DNA from 3 places in the Gordonia sp. NPDC003585 genome. Region 2 is predicted to be linked to each of the others. Evidence: riboswitches for the same ligand, from Rfam matches in the RefSeq annotation. Region 2 holds a riboswitch; each other region holds the start of a gene.
The links. Region 2 has a riboswitch for cobalamin ahead of metE (5-methyltetrahydropteroyltriglutamate--homocysteine S-methyltransferase). Riboswitches for the same ligand answer to the same signal wherever they lie in the genome.

Region 1 (9,817 bases), on a different contig from region 2:
CTGATCGTCGGCGTCGTCTCGATGATCATCCTGCTCCTGCAGAACCCGCGCCAGCAGAAGGTGTTCGAGCGGGTCATCCTCACGCTGCTCGCAGTCATAGTGGTCGGTTTTCTCACCGGCCTGGTCATCAATCCTCCTCCGGCGACCGACGTGCTCGGCGGACTCATCCCCCACCTCCAAGGCCCGGAGACGGTTCTCCTCGCGGCCAGCATGCTCGGTGCGACGGTCATGCCGCACGCCATCTACCTGCACTCATCCCTGGTGATCGACCGACACGGCGCCAACCACACCGACGAGGACAAGCGCCGGCTCGTACGTGTCACCCGCTGGGACGTGGTGATCGCACTCCTGATCGCCGGAGCGGTCAACATCGCGTTGCTCCTGCTCGCCGCACAGAACCTCCGCGGCAAAGAGGGCACCGACACCATCGAAGGTGCCTACACCGCGGTGCAGGACGCCATGGGTCCGACCGTCGCCACCTTCTTTGCCATCGGCCTACTGGCGTCGGGTCTCGCCGCGACGTCGGTCGGGTCGTATGCCGGCGCGTCGATCATGGAGGGCCTGCTGCACGTTCGAGTGCCGCTCCTGTTGCGCCGAACACTCGTCCTCGTCCCGGCAGTGGTGGTGCTCTGGGTCGGTGTCGAACCCACCTGGGCCCTGGTGATCAGCCAGGTGGTGCTGAGCTTCGGCATCCCCTTCGCCATCATCCCGCTGGGTCGGCTCACCGCCGACCGCAAGCTCATGGGCTCCTTCACCGACTCGCGACCCCTGCAGATCGTCGCAGGGGCCGCGGCGGCGATGATCGTCATGCTCAACATCGCTCTCATCGTGTTGATGATCACCGAGTGAATAAGGCTCAGCCGCGCAACAACCCCTTGGCGACGTGGGTCACCTGGATCTCGTTGCTGCCGGCATAGATCATGAGCGACTTGGCATCTCGCGCAAGCTGCTCGACGCGGTACTCGGCCATGTAGCCGTTTCCACCGAAGAGCTGCACCGCCTCCATCGCGACGTCGGTCGCGGCCTTGGACGAGTACAGCTTCATCGCCGACGCCTCCGACAGGCTCAGCGGCTTGCCGGCCTGAGTCCGCTCGATCGCACTGAAGAGCATGTTCTGCACATTGATTCGCGCGACTTCCATTTCGGCAAGCTTGAGCTGGATGAGCTGGAACTGCGCGATCTCCTGGCCCCACAACTTGCGTGTCTTGGCGTAATCGAGGGACAGACGCAGGCATTCGTTGATGATGCCCATCGCCAGCGCCGCGATGCCGACCCGCTCGGCGGTGAAGCCGGCCTTCGCACCTTCCGAACCGCGTGAATCCTCGCCGGTGTCCTCGGTCTCGCCGAGGAGACGGTCCTTGCCGAGGCGCACGTTGTCGAAGAAGAGCTCACCGGTCGGCGAACTCATCATGCCCATCTTCTTGAACGCCTTGCCCTGGGTGAGACCCGGCATCCCCTTGTCGAGGACGAAGGACAGCACCTTGCGGTCACGCATCGGGGTGTTGCTGCCGTCGTCGACTTTGGCGAACACCACGATGGTGTCGGCGTACGGGCCATTGGTGATAAAGGTCTTCTGCCCGTTGAGGATGTAGTCGTCGCCGTCGCGCTTGACCGTGGTCTTCATGCCGCCCAGTGCGTCGGAGCCGGAGTCGGGTTCGGTGATCGCCCACGCGCCCACCTTCTCCATCGTGACCAGCTCGGGAAGCCACCGCTTCTTCTGTGCGAGAGTGCCTTTGCCGCGGATCGTCGACGCCGTGAGCCCCATGCTGACGCCCATCGATCCGACGAGTCCGAGGCAGACACCGGCAAGTTCGATGTTGACGATCATGAACATCGACGAGGCCATGCTGCCGCCACCGCCACCCGACGATTTCTTGCCCTCGGCCTCGGCGGCGAGCTCCTTCTCCAAGGCGTCCTTGGCCATGGCGTCGACACCGAAGGTCGACAGCAGCTTGCGGGTGATGTCGTAGGGCGGCAGCTGCCCGGTCTCGAGCTCATCGATGTGCGGTCGGATCTCCTTGTCGATGAACGCCCGCAGGGCGTCGCGCACCATCAGATCCTCGTCGGACCACTCGAACATCTCCACCTCGCATCTCGAGACAACTAAAACACGTTTCAGTTTCACTGTGTCAGGTGTCACTCCGGAAGTAAAGACACACTTGGGCCTAAATGTTTCACCGTCGCACTGGTTGCCACGGCGCTCGGAAAGCGAGCGCCATGGCAACCAGAATCAGAGTTGATACGACGTCGCCGGCCGGACCTCGATTGCGAAGTAGCCTGCAGCATCGTCGACGAGCAACGCCTGCGCGACCGGCATCGACACCACGCACACCCCGAACGTCGCCGACGCACGCCAGTCATGAATGCGCGCAACAAAGTCGGCCACCGTCTCCCCGCCGTGCGGGCACGCATCCGGAGTCGAAAACCAGAGGCCGAGTGCCGAAGGATCGATCTCCTCGGGCAGCTTCCCTGCCCACTCCCCGAAGTCCATCGTGCGCAATGCGTCGTCGACGTCGAACTGCCCACTCAAGAGCGCCGACGTCTCCAGCGCCACCGTCTCTGGCCCGCTGACCGTGCGCCCCATATCGCTGACCGTGCGTCGCAAATCGTTGACCGTGCGCCGTCCGGCGTCGTCCAGAGACAGATCACCGCCGAACCGCAGGTCCCGATTGGGGCCGGTGCGGCCGGCGGTGATGATCTGCATGACCTCAGTTGACCTCGGCCGTGATGCCCTTCGACGCCGTCGCCGACGTCTTAGGCCGCGCCAGGTAGCCGAGAACCAGGGCGAACACGACGGTCAGCACGGTCCACAGGATCACCTGGTTGGCGATCACGTACACCCGGAAGTCGCCGATGACGTCACCGGGGAACCCGGGGGCGACGATCACGCCCTGGTCGTTGCGCAACTCCTTGGGCACCTCGTGGAACTCCGGCAGCAGAGTCACCGCGACGGTGATCACCGCCAGGTACCCCACCACGCTCACGATGGCCGAGACGAGCCCGCCGATGCGGGGGCGCAACCAGAACGCGAACACGACGGCCGCAATCGCCGCGCCCACCGAGATCAACGTGATGGTCAGGAATGCACCCGAGCGCGCGCCGATGGTGTCGTCGTCGCCGACCGCCGGCGGATTCGCCGGGTACGCGAAGAACGGAACCGCGAAGAAAGACACGAACCCGATCACCCCGAGTGCGCCGGCGAGCCACCGCGGATCGGTCGCAGGGTAACGCCGTCCGACATAGGTCCACAGCACGGTGAACGCGACTGCGAAGAACGCGCCCATGCACAACGCGAACACCAGCGTGCCGACTCCGGCACCGAGGTTCTGCTGCATGGCGCGGGTGAACACCTCGCCACCCTCACCGTGGACGTGTCCGCCCGCCGCGATCTCGAGTTCCTCCTCGGCGCCCGAACGCAGATCCTCGTAGTCGATGGCCTTGGCGACCTGCGGTTCGATGAACAGTCGGGCGAACAGATACGACAGAATTCCGGCGATCAGGCCTGAGAACAGGCCGGCGCCGATGAACTTCTTCTCCATGTTTATTTGTCTCCTGGCTCAGATTCGCTCAGTGGCAGGGGAAGCCGAGGAAGTGGCGGGCGTCGTGGACGAACTCGTGGATGTGGGTGTCGGAACCGAACACCGACACCGCGCCCTGGTCGTAGCCCAGGAAGTAGTAGGCCATCGACGCCAGCAGCACGGTGAGGCTGAGCCACAGTGCCGCGCTGGCGACGGAGAGATTGGGTACCGCGAGCGCCCGAGATGCGGGTGCCGCCTTGGTGGAAGCAGTCATCTGCCTGTCCTTTCGCCGATCACGCGTCGGCAGTTCGTTTGAACCGGTTACCAGCGCGGCACTCTGACTCACGTCGATTCTCAGTTGACCGTCGTTCACAGCGGCGCGACCGTTCCGGACTTGCACCGGATTCCCCGCACTGGCGTGTGCTGACCTTATACCCTGACCGGCTCGGCCTGCTCGCGCTCGCGCCACGGAGTTGTCACAGCCGTAGGGGATGATGGCGAGGTGGCCCGAACCGCGTCTGTACTGCAGCGCTTCACCGCCCCGACGCGGCGGTGGTTCAGTGGCGCCTTCCCGGAGCCCACTGCTGCTCAGACCGGGGCATGGAACTCCATCGCCGACGGTGAGAACACACTGGTCATCGCGCCTACCGGGTCTGGCAAGACGCTGTCGGCGTTCCTGTGGGCGCTCGACCGTCTGGCCGCCGAACCCGACCGCGCGCACGGCACCCGCGTCCTCTACATCTCGCCACTCAAAGCACTTGCGGTCGACGTGGAGCGCAACCTGCGCGCCCCCCTGACCGGGATCACGCGTGCGGCCCAGGAGCTCGGCCTTCCCGAACCGAACATCACCGTCGGCCTGCGCTCGGGGGACACGCCGGCCAATCAGCGCCGGCTCCTTGCCCGGCAGCCACCGGACATCCTCATCACCACCCCCGAGTCGCTGTATCTGATCCTCACCTCGTCGGTCCGCGACACTCTCCGCAACGTCGACGCCGTCATCGTCGACGAGGTGCACGCCGTCGCCGGCACCAAGCGCGGCACCCATCTCGCGGTCTCCCTTGAACGACTTGACGAGCTGCTCGACGAGCCGGCACAGCGGATCGGGTTGTCGGCGACCGTCCGACCGCCAGAGTTGGTCGCGCAGTTCCTGGCCGGCTCCCGTCCCTGCCGCGTCGTCCGACCGCCCGCCGCGAAGACCTTCGATCTGCGCGTCGACGTGCCTGTGCCGGACATGGCGAACATCCCGCCGCCCGCCGATGCACCCGACGACGACCTCGACGACGCCTTCTCCCCGACCGCCGGCTCCCTCTGGCCGCATGTGGAGGCCTCGATCGTCGACGCCATCGAAAGCAACCGCGCAACGATCGTTTTCGCCAACTCCCGGCGCCTCGCCGAACGACTCACCGCTCGGCTCAACGAGATCCACGCCGACCGCTCGGGGACGCCGGTCACCAATGCGCCAAATCCCGGTGTAGCCGGTGGCGCACCTGCGCTTGTTATGGCGAGCGGCGCCAGCGGCGGCGCACCCACCGCCTTGGCCCGCGCCCACCATGGCTCGGTGAGCAAGGAGCAGCGGGCCGAGATCGAGGACGACCTGAAGTCGGGTCGGCTGCGCTGCGTGGTTGCAACGAGTTCGCTGGAACTCGGCATCGACATGGGCGCGGTCGATCTGGTCATCCAGGTGGAATCGCCACCGTCGGTCGCGAGTGGTCTCCAGCGGATCGGCCGGGCGGGTCACCAGGTCGGCGAGATCAGCCAGGGCGTGCTCTACCCCAAGCACCGCACCGATCTCGTGCACTGCACGGTCGCCGTGGAACGCATGCTCGCCGGCGACATCGAGCAACTGCGCGTCCCGTCGAATCCGCTCGACGTCCTTGCCCAGCAGACGATCGCCGCCGCGGCAATGGACGACCTCGACGTCGACGAATGGTTCGACGTCATCCGCCGCGCCGCGCCGTACCGGGAACTCAGCCGCGATGTGTACGTATCGACTCTGGACCTGATCTCGGGGCGTTTCCCGTCCGACGAGTTCGCCGAACTCCGCCCTCGCGTCACCTGGGATCGCGACGCGAACACCATCAGCGGCCGACGCGGAGCTCAGCGTCTGGCCGTCACCTCCGGCGGAACCATCCCCGACCGCGGGCTCTTCGGTGTCTTCATGGTCGGGGAAAAATCCACCCGCGTAGGCGAACTCGATGAAGAGATGGTCTACGAGTCGCGCGTCGGGGACGTGTTCGCGTTGGGCGCCACGAGTTGGCGGATCGAGGACATCACCCACGACCGTGTTCTCGTCACGCCGGCCTTCGGACAGCCCGGCCGCCTGCCGTTCTGGGTCGGCGACACCGTCGGACGGCCCGCCGAACTCGGCGTGGCGATCGGCAAGTTCACCGGCGCCATCGCCGATCCCGAGCAACTCGAGAAACACGCACATGCACTCGGCCTCACCGACTATGCGCGCGACAACCTGGCAGCACTGATCGCCGAGCAGCGCGACTCGACCGGCCACCTCCCCACCGACCGCACCCTCGTCGTCGAACGTTTCCGCGACGAGCTCGGCGACTGGCGGGTGATCCTGCACTCCCCCTATGGTTTACGTGTCCACGCACCGTGGGCGAGTGCCATCTCCGCGCGGCTGCAGCAGACCCTCGGCCTCGACGGTGCGACCACCGCCTCCGACGACGGCATCATCGTGCGGATGCCCGACACCGACGACGAACCACCCGGCGCCTCAGTCTTCGTCGTCGACCCCGACGACATCGAGCAGATGGTCACCGATGCGCTCGCCGACTCGTCGATGTTCGCATCCCGGTTCCGCGAATGCGCCGCGCGCGCACTGCTTCTGCCCCGACGCGATCCTGGCCGACGCGCGCCGCTGTGGCAGCAGCGCCAGCGCAGCGCACAACTCCTTTCCGTCGCATCACAATTCCCCGACTTCCCGATCGTGCTGGAAGCGGTGCGCGAATGCCTCCAGGACGTGTACGACCTGCCCGCGCTGACCGACCTCCTCCGCGGAATCGCTGGACGCCGGGTGCGGATGGTCGAGGTCGAGACCCCCGAGCCATCGCCGTTCGCGGCGTCGCTGCTGTTCGGGTACGTCGGTGCATTCATGTACTCCGACGACGCACCGCTCGCCGAACGCCGTGCCGCGGCACTGTCGTTGGACACGAGCCTGCTCGCCCAACTCCTCGGCCGGGTGGATCTGCGCGAGCTGCTCGACCCCGCGGTGATCGCCGACGTCGTACGCCGACTCCAGCGTCTCGATCCGGCTCGGCAGGCGCGCGACGCCGAGGACATCGTCGACCTGCTTCGCTGGCTCGGCCCGCTCACCACCGACGACGTGGCCGCCCGATATCAGGGTGACGACGCCGCTGCCGTACTGGCCGACCTGCACCGCGCCGGCCCGATCATCTCGGTCACCCATCGCGGCTTCCCATTGTGGGCGGCGGTCGAAGACACCGCACGCCTGCGTGATGCCCTCGGAATCCCCGCGCCACTGGGCATTCCGGCCGCCTACACCGAGCCGGTCCCCGATCCCGTCACCGACCTGGTCCACCGTTTCGCGCGCACGCACGGTCCGTTCACCGTTGCCGAGGCGGCCGAGGGTATCGGGATGGCGACGGCGGTGGTCCGAGACACCCTGGTGCGCCTGGCCGGTGAGCGCAAGGTGATCGAGGGCGATTTCCTGCCCGACCCCGACGCGGGATCGACGACGCAGTGGTGTCACGCCGACGTGCTGGGGCAGATCCGGCGCGGATCGCTCGCCGCCACCCGCGCCGACATCGCACCGGTCGACGCGCCCACGCTGACCCGCTTCCTGTCGAGTTGGCATCACGTGGCATCCGACGAGAGGCTCAGCGGAGTCGACGGCGTGGCGACCGTCATCGATCAGCTTGCCGGATACCAGCTTCCGGCGTCGGCGTGGGAGTCCCTCATCCTGCCGAGCCGGGTCGCCGACTACACCCCGGCCATGCTCGACGAACTGCTGTCCTCGGGTGAGGTGGTGTGGTCGGGACACGGCCGCATCGGCGGTGCCGACGGCTGGATCGCCTTCCACCCCATCGACCTGCTCCCCGTGACGCTGGCGGACGCCGACGAGATCGACCTGACGGCGACGCACAGTTTGTTGCTGGACGCACTGAATCCCGGCGGAGCCCTGCGCTTTCCGCAGCTCGCCGATGGTGTGCGTGGCGACACGGAGATCGGGTCGTCGGACGCCGACATCGAGACCGCCCTGTGGGATCTGGTGTGGTCGGGCCAGGTCGGCAACGACTCCTTCTCCGCCGTGCGTGCGCTGCTGCGGCCCGACCGCCGCGGGCCGGCGCGATCCGCGGGTGCGCGCGGCACGCCCGCCCACCGATCACGAGGCCGCGCGCCGAGGCTTCGGCCACAACGACTCTCGACCAGGTTCCTGGCCGAACATCCGGGCGCCCGGCCCAGTTCACCGTCGACCACGGGCCGGTGGTTCAGCCTCCACCGCGACGACGTCGACCCGACCACCGCCACCCAGGCCGTCTGCGAGCAACTCTTGGTCCGCCACGGAGTGGTCACTCGTGGCGCGGTGGCAGCCGAGGGCGTGACCGGCGGTTTCGCTCGGGTCTACAAGGCGCTCAGCGTGTTCGAGGACAACGGCCACGTTCGTCGCGGCTACTACGTCGACGGGCTCGGCGGCGCCCAGTTCGCTCGGCCATCCATCGTCGACGAACTCCGACACCACGCGCTCGACGACCGCAAGACTCACCACACAGTGGTGCTGGCCACCACCGATCCGGCCAATCCCTATGGGGCTGCTCTGGATTGGCCGGCCACCGGCGCCGACGACTCCGGCCACCGACCGGGCCGCAAACCCGGCGCGCTGGTGGTGATCGCCGACGGTGAGCCCGCGCTGTTCGTCGAACGCGGCGGCAAGACGGTGCTGACCTTCACCGCCGACGCCGATCTGCTGCGCGAGGCGAGCTCCGCTCTCGCCGACGCGGTCCGGTCCGGTCGGATCAATCGACTGACCATCGACCAGGTCGACGGCGCAAACGTGCTCGGCACCCAGATCGCCGCAGCCTTCGTCGAGGCAGGTTTCGCGACCACCCCGCGCGGCGTCCGACTCCGCTACGGACTCCATGCCTGAGGGCGACACCGTCTTCGCAGCGGCGGCCAGACTGCGTCGTGCATTGGACGGCCAGGTGCTCACCTATTGCCAGTTCCGGACGCCGACCCTCGCCACCGTCGACTACACCGGACACACCGTCACCGCTGTCCGCTCCCGCGGTAAGCACCTGCTGATCGATCTGGTCGACCCGGAAGGCGTTTCGGTGCCATCGATTCACTCGCACCTCAAGATGGAGGGCGCCTGGCATGTGCATCCGCACGGGACGCGGTGGCGTCGGCCGGGTCATCACGCGCGGGTTGTTCTGCGCACCCAGAAGTCCGAGGCGGTCGGCTTCGAACTCGGCATCCTCGAACTGCTCGCCGACCCCGACGCAGCGCTGGCCTATCTCGGACCGGACCTGCTCGCCGACGACTGGGATGCCGCCGAAGCCGTCCGGCGAATCGAGGCGCAGCCTTCCACGCCGATCGGTCTCGCCCTGCTCGACCAACGCCTGATGGCGGGTGTCGGCAACGTCTACCGTTGCGAGGCCTGCTTTCTGCGCGGCGTACTGCCGACAACACCGGTGGCCGACGTCGACATCCCGGCCATGGTCGACCTGTGCCGTCGGCTGCTGTGGAACAACCGGATACGCACTGCTCGCAGCACGACTGGTCAGACGGCCCCAAACGCACGCACCTGGGTCTACGGTCGCCGCGGCCAGTTGTGCAGACGCTGCGCTACCCCGATCCGGCGTGACCGTCTCGGCGACGCCGACGACGGCGACCGGGTGATCTACTTCTGCCCAACCTGCCAACGCTGACCCGACGCGCCCCTCCCCACGTGGCCCCCTGCCCTCCACCCGCTCCCCATCCGATCTGAGATGGTGGCCCTCCCCCTGAGCATGCCCCTTCCGCTCCCTGAGGTGCGAGCGGAGCGAGCCTCGAAGGGCCTGGTGAGACGGCATTCTCAGCTCACCAAGGGCTTCGAGGCTCGTGAGCTCGCGTTCAGCCAGCGGCAAGGGGCGCCGCCCTGCCAGCTCGTCAACCCAGGGTTGACGACCAATGCCCGTCAACCTAGAGTTGACGCATGCCCACAGACAACAAACCCCTGACGAACGTCCGGCTCGACGACCTCATCGACGGCATTCGTGCCGTCCATACCGATCCGCTCGAACAACTCTCCGGGGCTGTCATCGCCGCACAGCACCTCGGCGACCTCG
Region 2 (9,817 bases):
GGCGTGAAGCGAAGTTCTGCTTCTTGTTGGCCTCCGCGTCGGCGGCCGGGTTGGTCTGTGGGGCCCCGTTCTGTGGTGTCTCGGTGGGGCGCTCGATGGTCGTCATGATTGATACCTCTTTCTGATCGATTGATCGTGACTGTCGATGAATCGCGTTCGTATGGAACGGTTTTGTGGTCAGGCAGGCTGGTCGAGGGTGCGCTGGAACGGGGTGAAGTCGGTCGTCGAGTCGAACCACCCGGAGTGCGGATCGTCGGCACACAGGGTCCACAGCGAGTTGACCGTGGGTTCCCCGAGATCGTGGAAAGTGCTGCGGTAGTAGAGAAGTGGTGATTTTCCGGTGGACTCGGCGTCGACGATCTCGCCGATGAAGATGAGGTGGTCGCCGCCGTCGTAGCTGCGCCACGGGACGCAACTGATGGTGGCTGCGGCGTCGCAGAGAATCGGTGCCGTCGGCCCCTGTGCCCATACCGGACCGGGGGTGGCAGGTCGGCCGGCGAAATGCATCGCGATGTCGAGCTGATCGGCGGCAAGGATGTTCACCGCGAACGGCTTGTCTTCTAAGTAGCTGCACGCCTTGGATTTTCGGGTGAGCGTGACTTGGCACAGGCGTGGTTCCAGTGAGACGGCGGTGAACGCTGTCACTGTTGCGCCGTGGGGTTCGCCGTCGGCGTTCGCGCAGGTGATGACCGTGACGCCGCTGGCGAACTGGCCGAAGACATTCTGTAGCGTCTTGCGTTCCATGTGACCTCTCCTTTCGATGAGGCAGAATGTGAGGTAGAACATAAATCGACCACAGCCAGTCTTCGATCCGCCGAACGCGATGGGGATCCGGAATACGCGGTGAGGTCGTGAGGAGTTGTCATGAGCCAAGTCGAGCGGCTTCGGATTCCGGGTGATGCGGAGTGGGAAGCGGCCTCGGCGGCGGTGTCCGACGCGTACTTTCCACACGAACTGAGTCCTCGGGAGGCGGGCAGCACGGCGATCGACGCCGACGTCGCGGTGACCGTCGTCGGGCCCCTGAGAATCGCGCGGATCGGTTGGGGCGCGGAAGTCGCGATCGCATCGGACCATCCCGGCGCGTACGGGATCAATGTTCCCCTCGACGGGGTGCTCGAGACCAGCGTCGCCGGGAGCACGGTGGTCTCGACCAGCGGCTCGGCGACGATCAATCCGCCCGACACTCCGGCGGAGATCACCCGCTGGTCGAGCACGTGCACCATTCTCGGGGTCAAGATCGACCGCGATTTCCTGCAGCACGAGGTCTGTCGCGTGACAGGTGGACCCGATGCGCGTCTGCCCGACCAGCTTGATCTGCACTCGCCCGAAGGCGCGAGCTGGTTTCGGCTCGTCCAGTCGATCGCGGGTCAGCCCGACGACGACCCGCTGCTGGCCAATCCACTGGTGGCACAACAACTCGCCGCTTCACTGACGGACGCATTTCTACTCGCCACGCTCACCGACGATCCTTCGGACCACAAGACCCTGCAACCGCGCATCGTCACACGAGTACTCGACGCCCTCCGCGCGGATCCGTCCCGACCGTGGGCGGCGGCAGACATGGCCGAGATCGCGGGCGTCAGTGTGCGCCGCCTGCAGGAAGGATTCCGGGACTACGTGGGCCGCACTCCGCGTGAATGCCTCGTCGAGATCCGACTCGCCGCGGTTCACGACGACCTGGCGTCCGGCGTTGAGTCGTCGGTGACGGACGTGGCGATGCGGTGGGGATTCACCCACACCGGACGGTTCGCGGCGGCCTTCCGGCGCAAGTACGGGGTGGCGCCGTCGCAGGTCCTGCGCGATCGGTGAGGTGCACACACAGAACTACCACGTACACACGAGATCCCTTGTGTACGTGGTAGTTCCAGGTGTATGTATCAGACCAGCTGCTCGCGCATGGTCTGCGCGGCGGCGACCATGTTGGTGAGCGACTCGATCACTTCTTCGTTGCCGCGGGTCTTGAGCCCGCAGTCCGGGTTGACCCACAGGCGGCGAGCGTCGACCGCCTTCAACGCGGCCGCCAGCGACTCCTCGATCTCGCCGGTGGCGGGCACGCGCGGCGAGTGGATGTCATAGACACCCGGTCCGACCGCATTGGAGAAGCCGACCTTGTTGAGGTCGTCGAGCACCTCCATGTGCGAGCGGGCCGCCTCGATCGAGGTGACGTCGGCGTCGAGGGCCGCGATCGCCCCGATGACCTCGCCGAACTCCGAGTAGCACAGGTGGGTGTGCACCTGGGTGGTGTCAGCGACACCCGACGTGGACAGTCGGAACGCGGTGACGGCCCAGTCCAGGTAGGCGGGCTTGTCGGCGTCACGCAGCGGCAGCAGCTCGCGCAGCGCGGGCTCGTCGACCTGGATGATGCCGACGCCTGCCTTCTCGAGGTCGACGGTCTCGTCGCGAATCGCGAACGCGATCTGATTCGCCGACTCCGATAGCGGCTGATCGTCGCGGACGAACGACCACGCCAGGATGGTGACCGGCCCGGTGAGCATGCCCTTGACCGGCTTGGCGGTCAGCGACTGCGCGTAGGTGATCCAGTCGACGGTCATCGGCGTCGGACGGCGGACATCGCCGTACAGGATCGGCGGACGCACGCAGCGGGTGCCGTACGACTGCACCCAGCCGTTCTGGGTGGCGAAGAATCCGTCGAGCTGCTCGGCGAAGTACTGCACCATGTCGTTGCGCTCGGGTTCGCCGTGCACCAGCACGTCGAGACCAATCTTCTCCTGCAGTGCAACCACATCGGCCACCTCGGCCTGCATGCGGCGTTCGTACTCCGCCTCATCGATCTCGCCCTTGCGCAGCGCGGCCCGAGCCAGTCGGATGGCCGAGGTCTGCGGGTAGGAGCCGATCGTGGTGGTGGGCAGCGGAGGCAGACCCAGCTGCTCGTACTGCTGCTCCAGCCGGGCGGCGGCCTCACCGCGGGTGATGTCGGCCGACGTCACGGCCTCCAGCCGGGCGCGGACCGCCGGGTCGTGCAGCCGGTCATCGGTCTCACGGGTGGCCAGCGCGCGCCGGCTCTCGTCGAACGCTGCTGCCTCGCTGTCGCGACCGTCGCGCAGGGCGTGAGCCAGCGCCGCGACCTCGCGATACTTCTCCGACGCGAAGGCCAGCCAACCGCGGAGGTTGTCGTCGAGCGTGTCCTCGGCGTCGAGGGTGTAGGGCACGTGCAGCGTGGAGCACGACGTGGAGACCGCAAGGTTGCCGACCGACCCGAGGATGGAACCGAGGGTTCCCAGGGCCTTGTCCAGGTCGGTGCGCCAGATGTTGCGCCCGTTGACGACACCTGCGACGACCAGCTTGTCGGCGAGCTCGGGGACGGCGGCGACGGAGTCGACGCTGCCCTCCACGAGATCGACGGCGATGCCCTCGACACCGGTGCGGGCGAGTTCGCCGAGCGCGCTGCCCGGGTCGCCGAAGTAGGTGGCGACGAGGATCGCCGGCCGGCGCGAGACCCCGGCGAGGCGTTGGTATACAGCACCGGCGAGTTGCGGCAGGCCCTCGACGGCGTCGGTGACCAGCGCGGGCTCGTCGAACTGCACCCATTCGACGCCGGCGTCGACCAAATGGTCGAGGAGCTCGAAGTAGGCGGGCAGCACGTCGTCGATGCGTGTGATCGGGTGAGCGGCGCCGTCGACCGCCTTGGCCAGCGCAAGGAACGTGACCGGTCCGATGATCACCGGCCGGGCAGCGACGCCCAGGCCGTGGGCCTGCGCGATCTCGGCGAGAACCTTCTCGGGGCGCAACCGGAACGTCGTCGAGTCGGAGATCTCCGGCACCAGGTAGTGGTAGTTGGTGTCGAACCACTTGGTCATCTCCAGCGGAGTGACGTCGGCGTTGCCGCGTGCGGCGGCGAAGTAGCGGTCGAGCGGATCGTCGATGCCGGCCACGCGCGGCGGCAGTGCGTCGAGCATGGCGGCGGTGTCGAGCATCTGGTCGTAGTACGAGAACGAGTTGACCGGGATCGAGTCCAGCCCGGCGTCGGCGAGTTCCTGCCAGGTCTGACGACGAAGATCGGCGGCGACCTTGTCGAGGTCGGTGGCCGAGACGCGTCCGGCCCAGTAGCCCTCGACAGCGCGCTTGAGCTCCCGACGGGCCCCGATCCGGGGTGTACCCAGGACAGTTGTGGTGAACCGGCGAGCCGGTGATTTCCCAGAGGTTGACATGGAAATGCTTCTCCTGCAAACGATGTGGATGGTCCGCCGCCGGCAGGGAGGGTCGACAAGCCCCATCGCGCACGGCACTGCCACAGCACGATTCGTCTTCTTCGACCAGCGCCCATTCCACGAGGCGGTGAGCCACCGGACGCGGCGCGTCCGGTACCGCTGGCAGGTCTTCGGACTCGTCGGCGGGCGCGGCAGAAGGTCTCTGCTGCGCGGTCCTACTGGCCGTCGCTTCCCAGACCCGTGGTCCAGTGCTTGTGACGGCGGTCGTTCCGACATACCGCTGCGGGACAGTTCCGGATTCTCACCGGATTCCCTCTCACCCGTCCCGTGTGGGACAGGTTCGACGCCGAACGCGGGAGCAGGGGCTCCATAGTCAACCCGGTCGGCGAACCAGTTGCGTGTGTCAGGCTACCGTCCCGCAGTGCCTCGACAACAGGGCGGTGTGGACACGATTCACCTTGGTGGCCCGCAGTGTGGCAAGATGTATCGGCGCGCCTCAATTGAGGCACGTCTGCATAAAGAGAGAAGTACACAGCATCATGGCTCAAGGAACCGTCAAGTGGTTCAACAGCGAAAAGGGCTTCGGCTTCATCGCTCCCGACAACAGCACCGATGGTGACGTCTTTGTTCACTACTCGGCCATCCAGGGCGGCGGATACCGCAGCCTCGACGAGGCAGAGCGCGTCGAGTTCGAGGTGGAGCAGGGTCCCAAGGGTCCCCAGGCGACCTCGGTCACCAAGCTCTGACACCGACTTAACAGCGACGCCGTCCGGATTTTCCGGGCGGCGTCGCTGTTGTTGTGGCGTCTCTATCCCCTACCGCAGGCCAGGTGCGAACCCTCCTCCGCTGCCTGAGCTAGGTGCGACGAGCCCTTGCGAGGAGCCTCGAAGGCCTGGCGACGTCATCTCACCAGGCCCTTCGAGGCTCGTCGACTTCGAGACGCTCCATGCTCGTACCTCGCAATGGGGCTCCTCAGCCCGGCGGCTTGCGCTCCTCGCACCTCAGGGAGCGGAAGTTGGGGCACCTCAAGGTGGAGCGGGAGTGTGGCACCTCAGGGAGCGGAAGTGGGGCACCTCAAGGTCGAGCGGGAGATCAACTACCCCGATACGTCGAGTACGAGTACGGGCTGAGTAGAACCGGCACATGGTAGTGCCGGTCGGGATCGTCTACTTCGAAGCAGATGTCGATCTCCGGATAGAAGCCGTTGATGTCGTTGTCGGCGAACCATTCTCCGGTGTCGAAGACGAGGTGGTAGATCCCCGGCACCAGCGGATCGGTGTTGACCTGACCGATACGTCCGTCGGAATCCGTACTGCCCGAGGCCAACTCGGTACCGCTCGCGTCCTGCAGGGCGACCGCCACCCCGACCGCCGGAGAGCCGGACACCGCGTCGAGGACGTGCGTGGACAACCCGGTCATCAGCCCGCCTTCTCGTCGGCGAATTGTCCGGCCGGTGCCAGCATCCGAATCAGCCTGCTGCGGTTGATCTTCGCGAGCTCCATGCGCAGCACGCGTCGTTCGGTGTCGGCGTCGTTGCGGATGCGTTCCTTGAGGATCGCGAGTAGTTCGTCGGCCGGGCGTCCGTTGGCGAACACCAGGTAGACGTGGCCGAACTTGTCGTCGTAGGCCTTGTTCAGATCCTTCAGCTCGGTCAGCACGGCCGGGTCGGCGCCCGATACCCCGCTTTGTTCACGCTGCGACGACGGGTTGTCGGGCCGGTCCCCGATGCGGGGATGGCCCGACAACGCCTCGTCGAGGTCGGCGTCGGTCAGCTCGGCGAGAATCAGATCCGCGTACTCGAGCAGTGCTTCCTCGTCGGCGAACGGACGTGCCCGGGCAACCCGAAGGGCCCAGATCGACGAGCTGCAGCACTCGTAGAGCGTGCTGATCGCCTGCCGTTCGCTGAGCTCGTTGAAACTCTCGAGCCCACGCCAATCCACCCGTCGCATACCCCTACCCTAAGAGAGTTCGGGCTGGCGGCTGAATCGGGCCGAGGTGATCGGATTGGCGTCGGCGACGAGATCATCGAAGCGGTAGTTGGCGATCTTCGCGATCTCGATGAGCGCAAAGGACTTCTCCGACGTCTCGGAGTTGTCCATGCGTGCCCAGCCGTTGCGCAGCACGCGGTCGTAGCGTTCGGTCTCGCGGGCACAGATCACCAGCGGGAACCCGAAGTGCTCGCGGTAGGCCGACGCGAGGTTCACCACGTTCTCGTGTTCGGTTTCCTCCAGGTGCGAGAGACCCTTGTGGTCGACCGCGATGAGCTCGCCGGTGTCCTCGTCCTCGGCGCCGAGGTCGGGGAAGGCCTGGATGAGCTGCATGTGCTGGTCGTCGCTGCCGGTGAGCATCGCTTCCTGGAACGCGCTGCGCAGATCGTGGACATCCTCGAACGGCCGCTGTTCGAAGGCGCGGTCGAGCACCCAGTCGACGTTCTGCACCACGCCACCGAAGGTCGCGCGGAACTGCTCGATCGACATCGCGTTGACCTCGTCCAGGGTGATCGCACCGCCGCCGGCAACCGCCGGGCCCTTGCGTCCGATGTGGAAGAACAAGAGGTTCAACAGGATTGCGCTGATCGCGCCCATGGTGATGCCGGTGGAGAAGGGTATCTGTAGGAAGATGTTGGGCATCGCCTGGTCCACGCCGGGCAGTGCGGGCACCTCGATCGGGGTGCCGTCCTTGGCCATCACGGTGGTGGGGGGCGAGGACTGCGAGTGCTCGACGTAGAGGGCGATGGCCAGCGACGTCGCCGAGATGATCAGGTTGCGGTGGTCGGTGAAGTCGACGGTTGTCAGGGTCTGGATGCCGACGATCGCGACCGTCGCGAACATGATCAGCGCCGCGCCGCCGAGAACCGGTGCGGGAATGGACTCGACGACCTTGGCCAGCTTGGGCAGCACACCGAGGATGATCATGATGACTCCGGCGCAGGCGACGACCCAGCGGCTCTTGACGCCGGTCAGACGCACCAGTCCGACGTTCTCGGAGAACGCGGTGTAGGGGAACGAGTTGAACGATCCGCCGATCACGGTGGCCAGGCCGTCGGCGCGAACGGTCGCCGCGACGTCTTCCTTCTTGATGCGCTTGCCGACGATCTCGCCGGTGGCGAAGACCGAACCCGTCGATTCGACGATGACCACGAGCAGCACCACGATGAGCGACACGATCGCGACGATGTCGAAGCGTGGCCAGCCGAAGGCGAACGGCGGGGTGAAGCCCAACCAACTCGCTTCGCCGACGCTGCTGAAACTGGCGTCACCGAGCAGCCACGCGACGAAGGTGCCGGTCGCGAGGCCGACCAGAACGGCGATGGTGGCCATGAACCCGCGGAAGAACCGCTGCATCAACACGATCAGCAGAATCGTCCCCAGTGCGTACATGATCCAGCGCGGATTGGCGGGGTCGTGGTCGTGCGTCGCGGGGTCGGTCACCGCGTCGCCCGCGCCGATCGGCAACAGGCAGATACCGATGATGGTGATCAGCGTGCCGGTCACGACCGCGGGCAGGAATCGGATCAGTTTGGCAAAGAACGGCGCGATCAGGAAGGTGAACACACCGGCCGCGATGACGGCGCCGTAGACGGTCTGCAGGCCGACGCGAGCCGCGTGCTCGCCGGTGCCGGCGTTGTCGTTGGCGATTTTGATGACCGGAGCCAGAGTCGCGAAGGTGATGCCCTGCAGCAGGGGTAGGCGGACGCCGATCTTCCAGAAGCCGACCGCCTGCAGCAGCGATGCGATGCCGCAGGTGAAGAGGTCGGCGGTGATCAGCATGGTCAGCGCTTCGTCGTCGAGATTGATGGCGCGCGCGATGAGCAGCGGGACGAGGACGGCGCCCGCATAGAAGGCGACGACGTGCTGGGCGCCGAGGGCGACCATCTTGCCGAACGGCGGCACCTGGTCGACGGGATGGATGCGCTTCTTCGGCTTCTTGGGGGTGGCTGCTGGTATTGCATCCGTCGCCATGATGTTCTCCTGGGTCGTGCGTTTGGGGGTTGCGGCGTCTGGGGTGTGGCAGGCGAGTTCGCCCTGCCACCGGGCACGCAGGAGCGAACATCGCGATCATCGACCGGCAGCTAAATAGTGGACCCGGTGTGCGAACCTCGCTGGGTGGCGGATCGTATATTGCGACCGGGTAAAAGGTGCGGATCGGACATCGATCAGCGGTGATCGGAGGCGGCTGTGGGCGAGAGTGACGTGGAGGTCGGCGGACCTGTCGGACGCTCCGGAAACGTGCTGGGTGTGGTGCTCGCCGCCGGTGCCGGCACTCGATACGGAATGCCGAAAATACTTGCTCACCAAGGGGAATGGCTGACAATCGCGGTCTCCGCGCTGCGGGACGGAGGGTGCCCGGAGGTGATGGTCGCCATGGGTGCCGCAGTGGTGTCGGCGCCGGCGGGAGCATCGGCGATCGTCGTCCCCGACTGGTCGGATGGAATGGGGTCGACGGTCGCTGCTGTGCTTCGCGCCGCACGCAATGAGTCCGGACTGGCCGGAGTTCTTTTACATGTTGTTGACACGCCGGATGTGGGCGCGGACGTCGTTGCCCGGGTGCTCTCGGCAGCCGAAGGCCACCGCTCAGTGTTGGCACGAGCGGTATTCGACGGCCGCCCCGGGCACCCGGTCTACATCGGGATCGATCACATCGATGGCGTGCTCGCCGTGGTCGGCGGCGAGGTCGGAGCCAGGGCCTACCTACGCGACCGTGCGGATGTCGTGGACGTCGAATGTGGGGATCTCGCGACGGGGGCCGATGTCGACGTCGAATGAGCCGACGCGTCGTCGCCGGCGCTCTGCGGTGTCAAGACCAGCATGACGGTGTCGAGCGTCCTTGTGGCGTCCACTCTGCCGCGGTCGTGTCCGACAAGTCGGGGTTGGGTGGTCCGGAAGAACACCGAACTCAGCAGCAGGTAGGCGAGCGCACCGGCATCGGCCTCGGGATTCGCGAACCCGGCAGCCTGGGCGTCTTCGATGAAGCCGGTGATCGCGGCCAGTCCGTGCTGGGGGCCGTAGTCGTTCTCCGCCATCACTGCGTGGATGTCGGTGCGGAGGTCCGCGTCGGCCTGGGTGGCGAAGAGGACGTCGAGCCCGGATTCGAGGAAGTTGCCGACGGTCTCGGTGAAGTAGGCGATGCCGGCGCGCAGGTCGTCGAGGTTCTGCGGTGGTTCGGGCGGCAGCGTCTTGAATTGCAGCAGGGGCCGCAGCGACTCGTCGAAGACGGCCTTGATGAGCCCCTTCCGATCGCCGAAGTGATAGAAGATGGTGCCCTCGGAAATGCCCATGCGGGAGGCGATTTCGCGTGTGGTGAGACGGGCGATGCCGCGTTCGGCCAGCACTTCGACGGCGGCGGCGACGATCTCGTCGCGGCCGGTCTTCGGGGGTCGTCCTCGGCGCATCACACCGGCCACATTATCGGATTCCTGTCAAGTTCTTGAGTGAGAACTCAAAATATGTCACGCTTTATTGAGTTCGCACTCAAATAGGAGGCTCGCATGGATCGAAAGTGGTTGGCGCTGACCGCCGTGGGCACCGGCGTCTTCATGCTCTTGCTCGACGTCACGATCGTGAATGTGGCGCTGCCCGACATCCAGGCCGATCTCGGGTCGTCACTATCCGGCCTGCAGTGGGTGATCGACGCCTACGCGCTGACGC
Region 3 (9,817 bases), on a different contig from region 2:
TGACCACCCCTGGCGTCGGGCAGAGTCTGCTGATCACTCGGGTGTCGACGCTGTCCACCGACATGCCCGACGGTGAGGACCTGGCCAGTCTCGCGTCGTGCGGGGTGACACTCGCACTGCATCTCGCCGCACACCGGACCGAGGAGATCGTGGCCGCGCTCGCCCCGCACTACGGTCTCGAATGCCCAACCGCGACAGTCGCCTTCGCGAGTCAGCCCGGTGAGAAGATCGTCCGATGTGCACTTCGGGAGCTGCCGGAAGCGCTCGCCGCGGAAGCCATCCGCAAGACAGCCGTGATCTTCGTCGGCAAAGTCCTCGACCCTCATTCCGATCCGTCTGTCACCGACAGCTACCTGTACTCGCGAGCCCGCATGAGCAAGCTGCGTTCCGAACCCGGACACGATCGGTGAGCCGGACAGACCGTCTGCTGATCCTCGGCGGAACGGGGGAGGCCCGGGAATTGGCGGCGGCGGCCACCGGAGCCGGAATCCCGATCATCAGCTCGCTGGCCGGGCGTGTCCGTAACCCCCGCCTGCCCGTCGGAGAGGTCCGCATCGGCGGGTTCGGTGGGACCGAAGGATTGCGTAGTTGGTGCGCAGACAATGGGATCGGTGTGGTTGTCGATGCGACCCACCCCTTCGCGGCCACCATCACCGCACATGCGGTTACGGCGACGAGGGCACTCGATCTCCCGCTGCTTGCGCTGCGTCGCGCCGCCTGGACGCCGGGTCCCGATGACCGCTGGACGCGGGTCACCGACATCGACGCCGCCGCAGGCGCGATCGGGACATCACCTCGGCGGGTTCTCCTGACGACCGGTCGTCAAGACGTCGGGGCGTTCGCCGGCGTCGACACCGCATGGTTCTTGATCCGCGTCGTCGATCCCCCGACGGTCGCGCTGCCACCGCACCACGAGATTCTGCGGTCGCGCGGGCCGTACGAGTTGGCCGGCGAGCGACAGTTGCTGCACGACAATCGAATCGATGTGCTGGTCACCAAGAACAGTGGGGGAGCGCTCACACACGCCAAGCTCGACGCGGCCCGGGAACTGGGCGTCGAGGTCATCATGGTCGATCGCCCCGCCGAACCCGACGGTCTCGACACCGTGTCCGACGTCGCCGACGCCATGACGTGGCTTCGTCGGAAGTTCCCGACTCCTGGCCCACGTTGACCGTGCGTCGAAAACCGTTGACCGCGCGTCCCGAATCGTTGATCGTGCACGGCCGCACAAGGATAGCGGCCTGGTCCCGGCCTACTCCGACGCGTGACGCGGTGTGTAGACGAGCGGCCCGGCCGCGCGATCGACGACCGTCGTCGACGACGATCCGACGATGAGCAACGTACGCATGTCGACGGTGGCCGCTTCCAGATCGCCGACCGTCGTCACCGTCACCGACTCGTCCGGCCCGCCGACGTCGCGTCCGACGATGACTACCCGGTCCGGTGAGACCTGTTCGGCCAGAATCTCTTTGAGCGCGCCCACCTGCCAGGCGCGGCTCGCCGATCCCGGGTTGTAGATCGCGATCACCAGATCGGCGTCCACCGCCGCGCGAATCCGTCGTTCGATGACTTCCCACGGCTTGAGCCGATCCGAAAGCGAGATGATCGCGAAGTCGTGGCCGAGCGGAGCCCCGACCGTGGCCGCCACGGCGGTTGCCGCAGTCATCCCGGGCACCACGCGAACCGGGACATCCTGCCAACGTGATTCGGCCGCCACCTCCGCCACCGCCGCGGCCATCGCGAATACCCCTGGATCACCGGACGAGACCACCGCGACCCGAGCACCGCGCCGCGCAAGATCGAGCGCGAACTCTGCACGTTCCGCCTCGACCCGATTGTCGCTGGCGTGCATCCGCTGGCCGGGCCGCGGCGTGACCCGCTTGAGATAGGTGGTGTAGCCGACGAGATCGGTCGCCGCGGCCAGTTCCGCACGGACCTGCGGGGTGGTCCACGACTCCCGGCCGGGTCCGAGGCCGACGACCACCACTTCGCCTGCAGTCGACGCAGACTCGGCATACCGCGGGTTGTTGCGGCGACCGGGTACGACGACGATCGAGAAGTACGGCACCTGCGCCGGATCCACCTCCGCAGCCGGTGCCACCCGCTCCACGGTGGTCGATGCACGCTCCACGTACCACGCCTCGTCGAGGCGGCCTGCGTAGGCGAGAGCCTGTCGGACGCGTTCGAAATTGCGGCCGAGTTTCATCACCACGATGGCGTCGGCCGAGGCGAAGCGCAGACGCAACTCGTCGGCGTCAGCCGTACCCGGCACCACCGTCAGGGTCTCGTCGCCTTCCACCAGCGGGACGCCCGTCGCGGCCGACGCAGCGCTCACCGACGTGACGCCCGGGACGATCTCGGCATCGAACTCGTCGGCGAGACGCTTGTGCATGTGCATGTACGAGCTGTAGAAGAGGGGATCGCCTTCGGCGAGCAGTGCGACACTGCGACCCTCCCGCAGATGCGCGGCGAGGATATCCGCACTGGCGGAATAGAAGTCGTCAAGAGCTCCCTGATAGCCGCCCGGATGGTCGGTGGTCTCGGTGGTCACCGGATACATCAGCCGTTCTTCGATCTGACCATCGCTGAAGTACGGTTCCGCCACCGTCCGAGCGATGCTGTTGCCATGTCGCGCACAGTGATACGCGATGACATCGGCCGCGCCGATCACCCGCGCAGCCTTCACCGTCACGAGTTCGCTGTCGCCGGGGCCGAGTCCGACGCCCCACAGTTTGCCGGTCACGCTCACTCCTGGGCCGACGCGAGGGCGTTGAGGGCGGCGGCCGTGATCGCCGACCCACCCCGGCGACCGGTGACCGTGATGAATTCCAGATCGGTCCGTTCCGCTAGGGCCGCACACGATTCGGCGGCGCCGACGAAGCCGACCGGGGCGCCGACGATGGCCGCGGGCCGAGGTGCGCCGTCGTCGATCAGATCGAGAAGCGCGAACAGAGCAGTCGGCGCGTTGCCGATCGCCACCACCGATCCTTCCAGGCGTGTAAGCCAGAACTGCAGCGCCGCAGCAGTTCTCGTTGTGCCCATTCGTTCGGCGAGTTCCGGCAGCCCGGGTTCGCCCAGGTAACACAGCACGTCGTTGTCGGCGGGCAGGCGCTTGCGGGTGACCCCGGCGGCTACCATCGAGGCGTCGCAGAGGATCGGTGCGCCGGAACCCAGCGCGGCCCGCGCCGCCTCGACCACCCCGTCGGTGGCCACGACGTCAGCCGGCAGGTCGGTCTGTCCGCAGGCGTGGATCATCCGAACCACCACCGTGGCGACGTCGGGGGCAAATGCGGTGAGGTCGGATTCGGCGCGGATGGTGGCGAATGACTGTCGATAGATCGCGGCGCCGTCACGCAGGTAGTCGGTCATGGTGGGCTCAGTGTATCGAGCCGCCCGCACCGGGCTCGACGGCTACTGCCCGCGTTCGGTCGTGCGATATCCGTCCGGACCGGCCTCGACGCGCAGGTGTGGCGTGACCGGGGAACCGCACCCGCGGCCACACCCGACCCAGTGTTCTCGCTCGGTGACCTCCTGCCCGGACGCCACACGGGCGAGCAGATCCTCGCGTACCGGGGCCAGCCCATTGCTGCAGCCGGGTGCTCCCGCACAGCAGCTGACCGCTGCCCACGGCGACGACGCGTCGAAGGTCAGCCCCATCGGTGCGAGCACCCGCACCACGGTCTCCGCGACGCCCTCGGTGAGGTCGCAGACCAGGATCTCGCGATCGGGCGTGAAGATGATCGGAGCGCCGATGGCGGCCAGGAATTCGGCCAATCGGGCCGGCAGCCTGCCGAGTTCGACAACCGACCCGAGCAGCACCATCCCGTTGTCCTGCTCGAACCACCCGACGATCGGTTCGGTCTCGGTTTCCGGCCGAGGGTAGCCATCACCGACCGGATCTAGGCCTTTACCAGCGCGTTCGACGACGCGGGCCTGATCTGCGGCGTCTAGGTCGGCGAACCGCCACGCGGTCGGCGCCACCTCGAGCATCGCGTCGGCGACCACGAGGAGCGCGTCGACGATCGATTCCGCCCCGGTGGCCGACCCGAGCGTCGCACCGCCGACGACTATGTCGGCGAGCGGGCCGGGCCGGGCTGATCGATGGTCGGTGCTCGCGCGAGCCACCGCGTGGACATCGGGTGAGCGTCGGGTGATGTCGCCGCGACCGTCGTCCAGACCGAAGAGGAATCGCCCGGACAGCGCCGCGAATCGATCGTCGGCTCGCAGCCGCTCGTCGAGAAGCCGGATCATCGGTCGTACGTCTACGACACCGCCGATGCGGCCCGACAGCGGGCTTGCCTCGATGTTCCGGATCTTCTCGTGCGACGCACTCGGGACCAGCCCTGCGCCGGTGACAGCGGCGGCGACGGCCTCGACATCGGTGATGCCGCGCAACTGCAGATTGGCTCGCGCCGTGAGCTCGAGATGGCCGTCGCCCCACTCGGTTGCGACGCGGGCCAGGGTCTCGAGTTGGGGGCCGGTGATCTCTCCGCCGGGGAGCCGGATGCGCGCGAGGTGACCGTCGGCGGCCGGGTGCGTGCTGAACACCCCGGGGCAGCGGTCGGCGGCGGATCGTCCGGCAGGCTGGCTCACCAGTCCAGCGTACGACCGCGCGCAGCATGCCCTGCTCTACACCGGTCGGCTCGCGATTGCGGGTTCGGTAGTCTCGATGCACCGAGAGCACAGAAGCCGGTGTGAGTCCGGCACGGTCGCGCCACTGTGACGGGTAGCCCTGCGTCGTGAGAGCGACTCCGCGGCACCGAAGTCAGACCTGCGCCCCCGGTCACCGCATCACGACACAACCGTTACGACACGCTCCGGGCGCGACATCCCGGCGAGGAGATCTGATGATCCTGCTGCTCTCGACCTCGGACACCGATCTGCTCACCGCCGCCGCGGCTGCCGAACGGGACGGGGTCGACATCGCCGGCGCGAATCCGTCGCGCATCCTCGCCGACGACATCCCGGACCTGGCCGCAGACGCCGATCTTCTGGTCGTGCGCATCCTGGGCGGGACACGAGCCTGGGAGGACGGCCTCGCCGCGGTGGCCGCGACCGGCAAACCCCTCGTGGTGTGTTCGGGAGAGCAACAACCGGACCCTGATCTGATGGCGCAGTCGACGGTCCCGTCGGGTGTGGTCGCCGAAGCCCACAACTATCTCGCCTTCGGCGGGGTGGAGAACATGGTGGGTCTGCACAACTTCCTGTCCGATACCGTGCTGCTGACCGGGCTGGGGTTCGAGCCGCCGCAGCAGACGCCCGCGTGGGGGGTGCTCGACCGCTCGGCCCGGTCCGATCTGCCCGAGAACGCCCCGCGGATCGCAGTGCTCTATTACCGCGCGCAACACCTCGCGGGCAACACCCGCTACATCGATGCGCTGTGTGGCGCCATCGAGGAACGCGGAGCACACGCCCTGCCCGTCTTCTGCGCGTCGCTGCGTACCGCGCCCGACGATCTCATCGATCTGCTCGGTACCGCCGACGCGCTCGTGGTGACGGTCCTCGCGGCAGGCGGTGCCACCCCGGCCACTGCGTCGGCCGGCGGTGATGACGAGGCCTGGAACATCGAACGTCTTGCCGCGCTGGACATCCCGATCCTGCAGGGGCTGTGTCTGACGGGTTCGCGCGCGGACTGGGCAGACAACGACGACGGCCTCTCGCCCCTAGACGTGGCCACCCAGGTCGCGGTTCCCGAGTTCGACGGCCGCATCATCACGGTGCCGTTCTCCTTCAAGGAGTTCGACGAGAACGGGCTGCCCTGGTATCAGCCCGACCTCGAACGCTGCGCCCGCGTGGCAGGTATCGCCGTTGCGCACGCCCGCCTGCGGTCCATCGTGCCCGCGCAGCGTCGCATCGCGATCATGTTGTCGGCCTACCCGACCAAGCACGCCCGCATCGGCAACGCCGTCGGCCTCGACACCCCCCGAAGCCTCCTGCGTTTGCTGACCGCCCTGCGCGACGCCGGGTACGACATCGGGCCGGAGCGCGGGGAGTCGTCGATTCCCGGTCTCGCCGAAGACGATTCGGACGCCCTGATCCACGCGATCATCGCGGCGGGCGGTCAGGACCCGGACTGGCTGACCGAAGAAGCGTTGTCCGCCAACCCGATTCGTATGTCGGCAGCCGACTACCACGACTGGTATCGCACCCTGCCAGAAGAACTGCGTGCCGGGATGGAGCAGCATTGGGGGCCAGCTCCCGGCGACCTCTTCGTCGACCGCTCCCACAACGCCGACGGCGACATCGTGATCGCGGCACTGACGTTCGGGAACATCGCGATCATGGTTCAGCCGCCGCGCGGCTTCGGCGAGAACCCGGTCGCCATCTACCACGACCCCGACCTGCCGCCGTCGCATCACTACCTGGCGAGCTACCGCTGGCTGGCATCGCAGTCCGAGGGTGCGGGTTTTGCGGCCGACGCGATCGTGCACGTCGGCAAGCACGGCAACCTTGAGTGGTTGCCCGGCAAGACGCTGGGCATGTCGGCCGGATGCGGCACCGATGCGGCGCTGGGCGATCTGCCGCTCGTCTACCCGTTCCTCGTGAACGACCCGGGCGAGGGCACCCAGGCCAAGCGGCGCGCCCACGCCGTCCTCGTCGATCATCTGATCCCACCGATGGCACGCGCCGAGTCCTATGGCGACATCGCCCGTCTCGAACAGCTTCTCGACGAGCACGCCAACATCTCCACCCTCGACCCGGCGAAGCTGCCCGCGATCCGCCAGCAGATCTGGACCCTGCTCACCGCCGCCAAGATGGATCACGATCTCGGGCTCAGTGAACGGCCCGACGAAGAGGTCTTCGACGACATGCTCCTGCACGTCGACGGATGGCTGTGCGAGATCAAGGACGTCCAGATCCGTGACGGCCTGCACGTGCTCGGCGAGCCCCCGCAGGGCGACGCCGAGGTCGATCTCGTGCTGGCCATGCTGCGTGCGCGCCAACTCTGGGGCGGCACCAGCGCACTGCCGGGACTGCGCGAGGCCCTCGGCCTCACCGAGGACGGCGCATCCGCGCGCGGTGACGTGGACGCCGTCGAGGCGCAGGCACGCGAGCTGGTTGCCGCTTGCGCGAAGGGCGACTGGAGCGACGACACGGTCGCTCTGGTGTCCGCGGATCATCCGCCGGCCGTGGCCGACGTACTGCGCTTTGCCGCCCACGAGGTGGTGCCCCGGCTGCGGCAGACCACCGACGAGGTGCCGCGGGTTCTGCACGCCCTGGGTGGCGGTTTCATCCCGGCCGGACCGAGCGGATCGCCGCTGCGCGGTCTGATCAACGTGCTGCCCACCGGGCGCAACTTCTACTCCGTCGACCCCAAGGCGGTCCCGTCGCGGCTCGCATGGGAGACCGGCCGGGCCATGGCCGACTCGCTGCTCGAACGCTACGTGAACGATCACGGTCACCATCCGGCGTCTGTGGGCCTGTCGGTGTGGGGGACGAGCGCGATGCGCACCTCGGGCGACGACGTCGCCGAGGTCCTTGCGCTGCTCGGGGTGATGCCGGTGTGGGACGAGGCGTCGCGGCGGGTCACCAGTCTCGAACTCATCGGCCTCGACGAACTGGGTCGTCCGCGCATCGACGTGACCGTGCGGATCTCCGGCTTCTTCCGCGACGCGTTCCCGCACGTGGTGACCATGCTCGACGACGCGGTCGCGCTCGCCGCGGCGGCCGACGAACCCGACGATCAGAACTTCGTCGCCGCCCACGTGCGCGCCTCGATGGCCGATCACGGCGACCACCGTCGCGCGGTAACCCGAGTGTTCGGGTCCAAACCCGGTACGTACGGAGCGGGACTTCTTCAGTTGATCGACTCGCGCGATTGGCGCAGCGACGAGGATCTGGCCCGCGTCTACACCGAGTGGGGCGGGTACGCCTACGGCCGCGATCTCGCGGGCGTGCCGGCCGTCGACGACATGCGAGCGGCCTACCGACGCATCGCGGTGGCCGCCAAGAACACCGACACCCGCGAGCACGACATCGCCGATTCCGACGACTACTTCCAGTACCACGGCGGCATGGTCGCCACGGTGCGGGCGCTCACCGGAACCGCACCCGAGGCCTACATCGGCGACAGCACCCGCCCGGACGCGGTCCGGACGCGCACGCTGTCCGAGGAGACGAGCCGGGTGTTCCGCGCCCGGGTGGTCAATCCGCGGTGGATATCGGCGATGCAGCGCCACGGTTACAAGGGGGCGTTCGAGATGGCCGCGACCGTCGACTACCTCTTCGGATACGACGCGACCACCGACGTGGTCGCCGATTGGATGTACGAGAAGCTGACCGAGGCCTACGTGCTCGACGAGACCAATCAGGAGTTCATGCAGCAGTCGAACCCGTGGGCGCTGCACGGCATCGCCGAGCGCCTTCTGGAAGCCGCCGAACGCGACATGTGGGCCGCACCGCCCGCCGAGATGCTCGACCAGCTACGGGCCGTGTATCTGCAGACCGAAGGCGATATCGAGGGTCGGGGAGCCGACTGACACCGTTCGGGAGCAAAACCGGGCGGTCGTTCGTTCACCGGGGGAGACTCGAATGCGATCGGATCTCGGCACACCGCGTGCCGACGCCCCAGAGTCGCAGAAAGGCAGGACCATCATGCGCCTGCGTCACATGTTCTTCCTCTACGTCCTCGTCGAGTTGGCGGCGTTCGTCGCCATGGCGTTGACACTCGGCTTCGGTTGGGCGGTGCTCATCAGCCTGGGCGCCGCTGTGCTCGGGTTGGTCATGCTCCAGTGGCAGGGCCGCAAGGTGTTCGGCGAGCTTCGCCGCGCCACCCGCAACGAGGTCGATCCCGCCGCACCGCTGGCCGACAGCGCACTGCTCGCCCTCGCGACCATCCTGCTGATCGTGCCCGGGGTGGTGACCACCGTCGCCGGCGTGCTGATGCTGGCGCCGCCGCTGCGCAAGCTGGCCCGGCCGGCGGTCGTCGCGCTGGGTGCGCGGCGTGCCGCCACCGCGATGGACCGAGCCGGTATCTACGCGACCGGTGTCTACGCGGGTGGTAGGTACGCCGGTCCCGACGTGATCGACGGGACGGTCGTCGACGCGAGCTATGCCGACGAGCGCTTTCCCAACGAGAGGTTTGACCGTCAGCTGCCGCAGGGCCGCTGACCGTCGCCGCCTCGGCGCAGGGCACACTTGACGATCGTGGCGACCGAACTGCTCCTCGGCGGAGCCGTGTACTCCGCTTCCGCGCCCGACGCGACCGCGCTGGCGGTCAGCGACGGCGTCGTGGTCTGGGTGGGCAGTGACGACGTCGGTCGGGCACTGCACCCGGACGCCCAGATCACCGAACTCGACGGGCGCTTTGTGGCTCCGGGATTCGTCGATTCCCACGTGCATCTCACCTCCACGGGCCTCGCGCTGCTGGGTCTGACCCTCAACGACGCCGTCAATCGACGCGATTGCCTCGCCCGCGTGGTCCAGGCCGTGTCCGGTCTCGACGAGGGCGAAGTGCTGTGGGGCCTCGGTTGGGACGACTCGGCGTGGGACGGTGCCGAACGCGCAGACGGCCGATTCCCCACCACGTCCGAGCTCGACGAGGCGGTCGGCAATCGGCCGGTATATCTCACCCGGATCGACGAGCATTCTGCGGTCGCCTCCACAGCTTTGCGACGGCTCGTTCCCGACCTCGCCGACGCTCCCGGATTCCACCCGGAAGAACCGTTGACCGCCGACGCCCACCACCTCGTGCGCGGGGCGGCCCGCCAGCTGATCACACCGGACACCCGTACCCGCGCGCAGCGTCGGGCGCTCGACCTCGCCGCAGCCCACGGGGTGGTGGCCGTGCACGAGAACGGGGGGCCGGATATCAGCG

Region 1: linked by a shared signal. The riboswitch ahead of ABZW74_RS04845 (CbtB-domain containing protein) and the one ahead of metE (5-methyltetrahydropteroyltriglutamate--homocysteine S-methyltransferase) in region 2 are both predicted to bind cobalamin.
Region 3: linked by a shared signal. The riboswitch ahead of cobN (cobaltochelatase subunit CobN) and the one ahead of metE (5-methyltetrahydropteroyltriglutamate--homocysteine S-methyltransferase) in region 2 are both predicted to bind cobalamin.

What each region holds. Positions count from the first base shown of each region.
Region 1 is NZ_JBEXMX010000012.1:13,523-23,339, forward strand. Features, by position in the region: gene ABZW74_RS04825 (Nramp family divalent metal transporter) at 1-849, shown strand, start outside; gene ABZW74_RS04830 (acyl-CoA dehydrogenase family protein) at 857-2,080, opposite strand; gene ABZW74_RS04835 (histidine phosphatase family protein) at 2,231-2,704, opposite strand; gene ABZW74_RS04840 (CbtA family protein) at 2,709-3,539, opposite strand; gene ABZW74_RS04845 (CbtB-domain containing protein) at 3,568-3,792, opposite strand; cobalamin riboswitch at 3,829-3,959, opposite strand; gene ABZW74_RS04850 (ATP-dependent helicase) at 4,021-8,637, shown strand; gene ABZW74_RS04855 (DNA-formamidopyrimidine glycosylase family protein) at 8,630-9,418, shown strand; gene ABZW74_RS04860 (Clp protease N-terminal domain-containing protein) at 9,685-9,817, shown strand, end outside.
Region 2 is NZ_JBEXMX010000046.1:24,240-34,056, reverse strand. Features, by position in the region: gene ABZW74_RS14340 (4-hydroxyphenylacetate 3-hydroxylase N-terminal domain-containing protein) at 1-106, opposite strand, end outside; gene ABZW74_RS14335 (flavin reductase family protein) at 178-744, opposite strand; gene ABZW74_RS14330 (AraC family transcriptional regulator) at 865-1,809, shown strand; gene metE (5-methyltetrahydropteroyltriglutamate--homocysteine S-methyltransferase) at 1,878-4,169, opposite strand; cobalamin riboswitch at 4,313-4,547, opposite strand; gene ABZW74_RS14320 (cold-shock protein) at 4,709-4,915, shown strand; gene uraH (hydroxyisourate hydrolase) at 5,262-5,588, opposite strand; gene uraD (2-oxo-4-hydroxy-4-carboxy-5-ureidoimidazoline decarboxylase) at 5,588-6,118, opposite strand; gene ABZW74_RS14305 (solute carrier family 23 protein) at 6,128-8,131, opposite strand; gene ABZW74_RS14300 (NTP transferase domain-containing protein) at 8,444-8,935, shown strand; gene ABZW74_RS14295 (TetR/AcrR family transcriptional regulator) at 8,857-9,561, opposite strand; gene ABZW74_RS14290 (MFS transporter) at 9,658-9,817, shown strand, end outside.
Region 3 is NZ_JBEXMX010000004.1:32,070-41,886, forward strand. Features, by position in the region: gene cobM (precorrin-4 C(11)-methyltransferase) at 1-410, shown strand, start outside; gene ABZW74_RS01715 (cobalt-precorrin-6A reductase) at 407-1,171, shown strand; gene ABZW74_RS01720 (precorrin-2 C(20)-methyltransferase) at 1,253-2,743, opposite strand; gene ABZW74_RS01725 (precorrin-8X methylmutase) at 2,746-3,369, opposite strand; gene ABZW74_RS01730 (precorrin-3B synthase) at 3,412-4,593, opposite strand; cobalamin riboswitch at 4,637-4,796, shown strand; gene cobN (cobaltochelatase subunit CobN) at 4,848-8,480, shown strand; gene ABZW74_RS01740 (FxsA family protein) at 8,596-9,111, shown strand; gene ABZW74_RS01745 (amidohydrolase) at 9,148-9,817, shown strand, end outside.